2 regions of the Aminobacter sp. P4_D5 genome follow, and region 1 is predicted to be linked to the other one. Evidence: riboswitches for the same ligand, from Rfam matches in the RefSeq annotation. Region 1 holds a riboswitch; the other holds the start of a gene.
The links. A riboswitch is a leader RNA that binds a small molecule or an ion and turns the genes downstream of it on or off. The one in region 1 is predicted to bind cobalamin.
Positions count from the first base shown of each region.

Region 1 (5,847 bases):
CCGCCAGCAGCATGGCAGCACCGCCAAGCGCGCTTGCCGGAAGAAGCCGGGAAGGACGCGATCCGACGAGGGGGCGCAACAGGTGGGGCACGATTAGCCCGACGAAGCCGATCGCACCGGACACAGCGGTCGCGGCACCTACCGATGCCGCTGTTCCTAACACGGCCAGAAACTGGACCCGACGAAGATCGACCCCCATGGTGGCAGCGGTATCGTTGCCGAGGGTCAGCGCATCGAGTGCCTGCCCCAACGCCGCAAGCAGCAGCCAGCCGATGAGCATGAATGGCAACGCAAGCCAGACGTGGGTCATCGACCGGTCGGTCAGGGAGCCCAGCATCCAGAACATGATCTCGAGGGCGGCAAATGGGTTCGGCGAGAGATTGAGCGCTAGAGACGTCATCGCGCCTGCGAAACTCGATACGGCGACACCTGCCAGAATGATGGTCAGCGTGCTGCCGCGAAGACCTGCCAAAGCCTGGACGACCACGACTGCGACGGCCGCCGCAGCGAGCGCTGAAAGCGGAAGTGCCAAGGCAAACACTGATGTGAGCCCGGAGTAGATGGCGACCACGGCACCAAGCGATGCCGATGCACTCACGCCGATCAGCCCGGGTTCAGCCAGCGGATTGCGCAGGTATCCCTGGAGCGCGGCACCCGATAGGCCAAGGGTAGCTCCGACCATCAGGCCAAGCAGAGCGCGGGGCAGGCGGATTTCCTGCATGACCAGGGCGATCGCATCCGCCTTTGGGGAGAACAATGCGGCGAGGCTGTCGGAAAACGCTATCGCTGCCGGGCCCACGGTCAGCGACAGCAGAAACAGGCAGGCAGTAACCAGCGCCAAGGCCGCAAGTACCGCATAGTAGGGCATTGGGGCTCTCATGGATTTCCCCTGATGTTGCTGGCCGCAGCTTGGAGGATCCGAGCCGCTTCAAGCGTGAAGGGAGCACCACAGATCGTGTAGCCGGAGGGTACGGTGACCGATCTTCCTGAGGCAGCGATGGCGCGATAGGCCGGGTGGACAAAGTTCTCTTGCGCAAGCGCAGGAGCCCCGTAGGACGTGTTTCCGTCGGCGATCAGGTCAGGCTGGGCGAGGACGAGCATTTCCAGCGGCAACCGAGAGCTTCCAGACAGGCCGAGCTTGTTCGCGAGGTTGGCCAGGCCCGAAAGCTTGACGACCTCGTCTACCAGCGTGCCGGCGCCTGACGTGTAGCTATTGGCATAGTAGGTGGCTACCGTCTTGCCTGAGGGTGGTTCCTTCTCGAGCTGGGCGATGCCCTTGTCGAGTTCGCCGACAAGTTCGGCTGCCCGGTCCTCCCTGGCGAGGACCTTACCCATTCGAAGGATGTTCGCACGGATGTCGGCGATCGAACTGTCGGGAGCGAATTCCTCGACCCGGATGCCCAGGCGCCGAAGCAGTTCCACCGTCGTTCTCGTGGTGTAGGTGCCTGCCAGCACGAGGTCGGGCTGCATCAGGAAGACCTCCTCCGCGAGACCATGATTGACGGCAATCCCAGCCGCCTTATCGAAAAGAACGGAGGTGCTGGGATCGCTTGCCATGTAGGAGACCGAGTGCAGCTGTTCCTTGTCTGCAATCAGCATGGCCAGCTGATCGGTGCACACGTTCATCGAAACCACGCGGCTGGGGCCGTCGGCTGCTTCTGCCGCAGGTGCAAAGGCCGCCAGAACGAGCGCGCCAGCGAATGAGCACAGCCATTGATGAAGGCTTGCTCTTGAAAGGCAGCAGGGAGACATCCGCATCATCTCAAAACTGGCGCGTGAAGCTGAGGTTGATGGTCCGTCCTGGCGCTCGATAGTCGGTGACGGTTGAATACTGCTCATCGAATAGGTTCTCGACCGAAAATTTCAGGCTCGATCTGTCATCAAAGGCATAGTCGGCCGTGAAGTCCACGGTGACATAATCCGGCAGCTTGACCGTGTTTGCGGCATTGGCATAGCGCGGGGAGGCGTAAAGCAGCTTGGCCGTGAGGTTGAGCTGCTCGGTTGCCCGGTAGCCGATCTCCGCCGTGGCCTTGAACCGGTCGCGGTAGGGAATGTAGAGCCCGTTGTCTTGGTTCTTTGGCTCGCGATAATCGATCGTAGCCTTGCCGCTCCAACTGTCGCTGAATTGGTGAGACACCGAAGCCTCTACGCCCGAAACCTTGGCTCTGGCGACGTTGAAGGGGAGGTACGTTGGGGGATTGGACGCGATCGCGTCGGTGAGCCAGGTCTGGTAGAGGGCTACGTCAACCGTCGTGTCGACCGTCGGCCGCCAGTTCAGGCCGATCTCGTAGGAACGAGACTTTTCCGGCTTGAGGTTTGGATTCGAGTAGCCCGGGTAATAGAGGTCGTTGAAGGTCGGGGCACGGAAGCCTGTGCCGTAGGACGCTCGCGCGATGAGATCCGGAACGATTTCCCAGCTGGCACCGAGATTGTAAGTCGTCGCATCGCCGAACTGTTCATTGTGATCATAGCGCAGGCCGCTATCGATGGTGAGTGCGCCATACTCGACCGAATACTGCCCGAAGACCGCGACCAGATTGCGGGAGTCGACACCGAAGTCGACGGTCGAGTCCACGCTTTCGCGATAGGCTTCAGCACCGCCAGCAACGACATGCGTTGCGTCCCCAAACTCGAAGGATTTCTCCGTCGATGCGAAGATTCCGAAGCGCTGCGTGTCAAACTCGCTGTTGCCAACAACACCATCACGGAAGTTGGTCGAACGGTCTAGGCCGCTGGAAACCTCGACAGTCGAATTCCAGCTGTCCGAATGCTTCAACGTGGCGCCGATCTTTCCGGCGAAGGTATCGGTGTCGACCTCGTTGAACGACGGAAACGAATTGTCATACTCCGTCCGGCCACGGGCAAAGAGGCCATCTGCGTAGAGCCGCCCCCAGTCGTAGGATTTGGCGACAGAGAAATTTAGCGAGCCCTGCAGGAAGCCGTCATCATCGGGTTCATGACCCCATGCCAAAGGGGTCGTGAAGTCATAGCCTTGGGTGCCGAGAAGGCTGCCGCCCACAGCGTATTCAACGCCGCCTGCCGTCTGGCCACGCACGTTGCCGGATACATGTGCTCCCCAGGGATATGTTACCCCCGTTGTAATCGATCCGCAGCGATCGCGTCCGTCGTCGCACTTGCCGCCCTGCCTGGTGATGATGTTGATCACGCCGCCAATGGCATCTGCGCCGTATTGGGCCGAATGCGGACCCTTCGCGATTTCGATACGCTCGATCGCGGAGAGCGGGATGTTGAAGATCGAGCTTATTCCGCTGGTGGCTGAGGCCGTACGCACGCCATTGACGAGCACGAGTGTCTGCCCCGAGGACATGCCCCGAAGATAGACATTTGTTGCGGAGCCTTGGCCGCCATAACCGATGATCGAAACGCCGGGATAGCGCTTGAGGAGCGAGGGCAGATCGGGCGCAGCCGATCCCTTGATCTCGTCTTCATCGATGACCGTGACGGAGGAGGTAGCCCGCACAAGCGAACTTGCGCGGCGAAGAGGCGTGGTGATCACCAGCCTATCGAGCAGGGTCGGCCCTGATGAAGGCAGCTCTTGCGCGTAGGTGTGACCGGGAAGTGCCAGCGACAGTGCGCCGGCGGCAATAAGTAGTCTCTGCAATTTTGCCCCCAAATGGTTCGGGTGGCGCGGTTAGGGCGCGCCAGTTTCTCCAAACCGCAGGCAGGCAGGTGCAGGGATGCAATTCACCCTGCGGCCCTCCGCATGCGGCAACACTTTTCAATGTCACCGCCACGAGCGACCGCGCCTGTCCGCACCCCGTGGACAAAGCATGGGTGACTGGAACGGGCAGGTCTCCTGACTTCCGTGTCTCAGCCTTTCTCCGCCTTCCCGACCGCATAACGTGCGCTCAGTGGCATGTTGGAGAAGGCTCAACGGTTACAGTTGCGGGGGCAGTCGCGGATTCGGCCAGTGGCCTCACCGTGTTCCCTTTTCATCCACCTCTCGGCGGAACCAATTCCGAGTCGGAAAATAGCCAGCGCGCCGAAGTTGTCAATTGGAGGGGTATCGGAATTCTTGCAGCGAGTGCATCTCATTTGTCGTAGGCAAATTGAAAGGCGTCAAATTCGGGTCTAATCCAGTTATTGCTGCCTAACTGGGACTTGTTTTCTGTATTATTTGCCAGGCATGGGCCTTCATGCTGCAGGTATAGTATTCTGTATTTGCGGAGAATTATGACAGCGACCGATGCGACGCGCCCGCCGCGACGCACGTTCAGATAAGTGGCGTAGATCCACAGATACGGCCAGTCGCCTTCGATTGGCCGGGCCAGGAAGGCCTGACCTTGTCGTGGTCTCTTCGCACAGCCACGTGACCTGGCTCTCGGAAATACTGCTCATGCCCATCGCCATGACCGGATCGTGGACCGAGCGCGTCGAGATGCGGCTGCCCCACGCCCCATCAGTTTTCTAGCTCCAAAATTGCATGACTGCGTCCGCAGGCGCTCGTAGTCACGATGGCTGGGCGTGGTGCGGATTGGTCGGATGGCGCGGTAGAAGAAATAGCAAAATCAGATGGTTACGCATCTCTGTTAATTTTTTTATAGATGCCTATCAGGCATTTCACATGAAATCTAATAGGAATTTTACGGTTGCGGGCTCGTGCCAAACGTACCAAAGCCCGTGCTCGAATAGCGACGTTGCCCGACCCACCCAACTTCCCGGCGAGTATCCCTAACCACTGTGCTCGGTCATTGCGACTCGCACGGAGATCAAAGAGTTTTCGAAGGGGGGCAGCAAAGAGCCTCGGGTTTCAGCGGCATAACGTTCACCGAACAGTTCGAAATTCTTGCCGCACAATTGGCCTCGGATCAGGCGCTCTCTGCGCCTCCACTCAGCCGTTGCAACTGCCCTTTCTCGACGGCATGCTGAGTCTTATGAAACCCTCCACGCCGCGCGAAGCCTTAACGGAGGCGGTACTCGTACTCGACCGTGGTGATCTGAAACGTGCTGGCCCTTTCCCAAAGGCGACAAAAGATCGACTTCGTCCGCCGGCCTATGTATCCAGCCAACCAGGCGTCGGTTCGGGCAATGGAATGGCGTCGAGCAATGACCGTGTGTAGTCGGAATGTGGTGCCTCGAAAACGCGACTGCATGGGCCTTCCTCCGCGACCCTGCCTCCCTCCAGGACTATTACCCGATCGCAAATGGCGCGAATGACGGACAGGTCGTGGCTGATGAAGGCAACCGCGAGGCCCATTTCGCGACTGAGCTCGGCGATTAGGGCGAGCACCTGCGCCTGCGTCGACACGTCCAGGCCCGATACGACTTCATCGGCAAGCACGAAATCCGGCTGCATCACCACCGCGCGCGCGATGCCGACCCGCTGACGCTGTCCACCCGATAGTTCGTGCGGGTTCCTCTCGAGCGCTGAAGAAGGAAGGCCGACACGTTCAACGATACGCGCTGCTTGCCGGAGGGCATCCTTGGCGTTCGGCGCGAGACCGTGCAGGAGGAGGGGGCCTGTCAAAATCCTGCGAATGGTATGCCGCGGATTAAGGGAGGACATGGGGTCCTGGAAAATCATTTGCATGCGCCGCCTGAGCGGCCGCATGGCGGCTTCATCGAAATTCGTTATGTCCTTGCCATCGAACGTGATGGTGCCGGCGGTTACGTTGATGAGGCGCAACAGAGCGCGCCCCAGCGTCGTCTTGCCCGATCCGGATTCGCCAACGATACCCAGCGTCTCGCCTCTCGCGATCGAAAGGTCGATCCCATGCAGCACCTTGACGTTGCGGGTGGCGCCGTAAGCGACTTCGATAGTTTCGGCCGCCAGAAGAACGTCAGCCATGACGCGTCGTTCCGCGATCGAAGGCAGCGAGTTCCTCG
Region 1 covers NZ_JBFUIP010000166.1:5,972-11,818, reverse strand. The annotation lists gene AC1DWF_RS25585 (FecCD family ABC transporter permease) at 1-880, opposite strand, end outside; gene AC1DWF_RS25580 (ABC transporter substrate-binding protein) at 877-1,752, opposite strand; gene AC1DWF_RS25575 (TonB-dependent receptor domain-containing protein) at 1,763-3,622, opposite strand; cobalamin riboswitch at 3,791-3,993, opposite strand; partial or broken gene AC1DWF_RS25570 (transposase) at 4,191-4,401, opposite strand; gene AC1DWF_RS25565 (ATP-binding cassette domain-containing protein) at 5,015-5,809, opposite strand; gene AC1DWF_RS25560 (ABC transporter ATP-binding protein) at 5,802-5,847, opposite strand, start outside.

Region 2 (3,201 bases), on a different contig from region 1:
GATGAAGGTGTCGCCTCCCGCCACAGTCTGAACTGCTTCGAGAAGTTCGGCAGACGTACTCGACGATGTTAGATATCCAACCGCCCCCGCATCAAGCGACCGCATCGCATGTTCCGCGCTAGGCATTCGGCTAAACACTACAACCTTGGCGTGACTTCTAGTGGCTATCGATGCGATTGTGTCAAAGTCCCCGTCGTGATCGCCAAGATCAACGACAATGAGGTCCGGGTTATCCCGTTTCACAACTTCCAAAGCGTCCGTAGCGTTTGCCGCCTGCGCCACGACTGAGTATTCATCCTTAGACGACAATACAAAGTACATACCGTCCCGTAGAATCGATTGCCCACAAATCAGAGCGATACGTGTCTTACGCATAAACCAACGCCCACCCCTACATGCCCAATCTCTAACATACTGATCGGCTCAGGCAGGCGCAATGCGGATGTTAACAAAAGGTTAATTTCAACCCAGGGATGGTCAGTGATCTTTACGTAGATTGCGTCAGTTTCGAACGTCACTGGGCGCGCCTGTCATGGAATGGCCGATGTTTCGCGATGACGAAGATTAACCGAGTCGCTTCTTCACTACGACTTTCTCGATCAGCCTGACTTTGCCGTCACGCATGCTCACGGCCTTCATCGCAAGAAGTTCGTCTATGACTTTCTCGATACTCGGCTCGGTTATGGGAGTCGGCGGCTTGTAAGGGAGATTATCGATAGCCTTCAAAATCTCTTCGGCCGTGCAGGGGCGGCCTGCTTCAAACAGGGCATGCACTACTATCCCTTGGTCGATGGTGACTGTTTTCTGCGCCTGGCTATTCGCCTCGTTGTAAATGACCAAAGCTGCAACTGGGATCAGGTATGGAGAGGCCGTGACGGCAGAACCTGCCAGAACCATGTTTGGGATCGCCTTGTACAGCGTACTCCAACTATAGACGATGTTGCGCCAGTGCGTGCGCTGTTTCGGAATGGGGCTGTCCGTCCCTGTCTGGAACGTCTCGAAATTTGAGTTCGGTATATCCGGTACGTCGAACCCCTCGGAGACGAAAGCTTCTCTGATCTGATCTGCCAGTGGCGCTATCGTCTCCCATTGGTCCGGAAGTACTTGTCGGAGCCGGCCTTCGAAGTCGGTTGCGATCATGCCCTGCGTCCCGAGCTGAATCCACAAAGTTGCGCTTCCCAATGCCAGCAGGATTCACTGTCCCTTTGAGCATTTCAATACCCGCATTCGGATGAGTACAGGTGAATGGGCGAGACCGCCCATCGCATGTCCAATACTCTGACTTTTTTGCTCTGGTATCGGCCGTCTGCAGCGCGGGATACTGAGCGCGTCTGAAAATTTACCCATTCAATGTCGTCCAGTGGCGGCAGTTTCGCCTATGCGTCGTGACCTACGCGAGATTCGCGGGTTCGCGCCCACAGCTAGCATCAGCAGGTCGCTGGGGTTGATTATCGCCAGCGCAATCGCTTCGATGGTGGTTTGCTTGTTCGTGCCCTGATCGTGCAAGGTTTCAAGATCCCCACTCAAACGATCTAGCGAGTGGCTCCGGTCACTACACAATTCGAGGAGGCCTTCAGAGGTTTGAAATTTCCTCTCTCCATTAATTGACAATGGCGTCGTCATCCATACTAGATATAGGCGTCGTGGTTCTTCTGAGTCTGTTTTAGGCTTGGAAGCTAAGAGGGAAGCCGGTGAGCGAGTTCGCAATGCCGGTGCTGCCCCCGCAACTGTAAGCAGTGAGTTGCTGTCGAGTAACGCCACTGGCGCCATGGAGCGCTGGGAAGGCCAGACAGCGGCAATGACCTGCGAGCCAGGAGACCTGCCGCGATAGATTTTGAACGTCCACGGGCGGGGTGTCCCGGTGGTGCGCTTGCGTTCTGCCGGCTTGCGCCGGCCGAGATTCAGCATGCGTCCGCTGAAGGCCTTCGCCCCAAACCATCGGGGAAGATGATGTTGGCGACCACTACACTTCAAACTACCGGGACCGACAGGATTCAGTCAGCTTTCAGCCAGGGTGGTTTCGAGACCGCGTCCGAACCTGGCTACCGGGTCATTCGGCGCAACGGCTCGGTGACACCGTTCGATGCGACCAAGATCACGGTCGCGCTGACCAAGGCGTTTCTCGCCACCGAGGGCCCGGTGGCGGCCGGTTCGCGCCGCGTCCACGACGTCGTCGGCGAGCTGGCCGGGCAGGTGTTTGCCGCGCTCACGCGACGGGCAGACGCCGGCCGCACCTTCCACATCGAGGAAATCCAAGACCAGGTCGAGCTGGCGTTGATGCGCTCCGAGCATCACAAGGTCGCCCGCGCTTATGTGCTCTACCGCGAGGAGCGGGCGCGCGAACGGGCTGCCACCAAAACGGCATGTGTCGAGGTCGCCGCACCGACGCTCCAGGTCAAGGCCGATGACGGCAGCTTGTTGCCGCTGGACGAGACACGCCTGGCCCGTATCGTCGACGAGGCGTGCGACGGGCTTGAGGCAGTCTCTTCGGATACCATCCTGGCTGAGACCAAGCGCAATCTTTATGACGGCATCACGGTCGACGAGCTTTCGCTGGCGCCGATTCTGGCTGCGCGAACGCTTGTCGAGACCGAGCCGAACTACGCCTTCGTCAGCGCCCGGCTGCTGATGGACCGCCTCCGGCGTGAGGCACTGAGCCTCGTCGCCGGCAGGTCCGAGCAGGCGACGCAAGGCGAAATGGCAGAACGCTATGCCTCCTATTTCGCCGACTTTATCGCCACCGGCATCGCGGTCGAGCTGATCGATCCCGAACTTGGCCGCTTCGATCTCGTCCGCCTGGGCGCGGCACTGAAGCCGGAGCGTGACCTGCAATTCCAGTATCTCGGGCTGCAGACACTCTATGACCGCTATTTCCTGCACGCCACTGGCAAGCGTTTCGAGCTTCCTCAAGCCTTTTTCATGCGTGTCGCCATGGGGCTTGCGGCACGCGAGATCGATCGTGAGGCCCGTGCAATCGAAATCTACGATCTGTTGTCGTCCTTCGACTTCATGGCCTCGACGCCGACGTTGTTCAATTCCGGCACGCTGCGGCCGCAGCTGTCTTCCTGCTTCCTCACCACCGTCGCCGACGATCTCGACGGCATCTTCAAGGCGGTGAAAGACAATGCGCTGCTCGCCAAATATTCGGGCGGCCTCGGTAACGACTGGACCCCGGTGCGTGGGCTTGGCGCCCACATAAAG
Region 2 covers NZ_JBFUIP010000071.1:10,412-13,612, forward strand. The annotation lists gene AC1DWF_RS16690 (LuxR C-terminal-related transcriptional regulator) at 1-375, opposite strand, end outside; gene AC1DWF_RS16695 (hypothetical protein) at 565-1,140, opposite strand; cobalamin riboswitch at 1,628-1,841, shown strand; gene AC1DWF_RS16700 (ribonucleoside-diphosphate reductase subunit alpha) at 1,951-3,201, shown strand, end outside.
Region 2: another riboswitch for cobalamin. It lies ahead of AC1DWF_RS16700 (ribonucleoside-diphosphate reductase subunit alpha); the one in region 1 lies ahead of AC1DWF_RS25575 (TonB-dependent receptor domain-containing protein).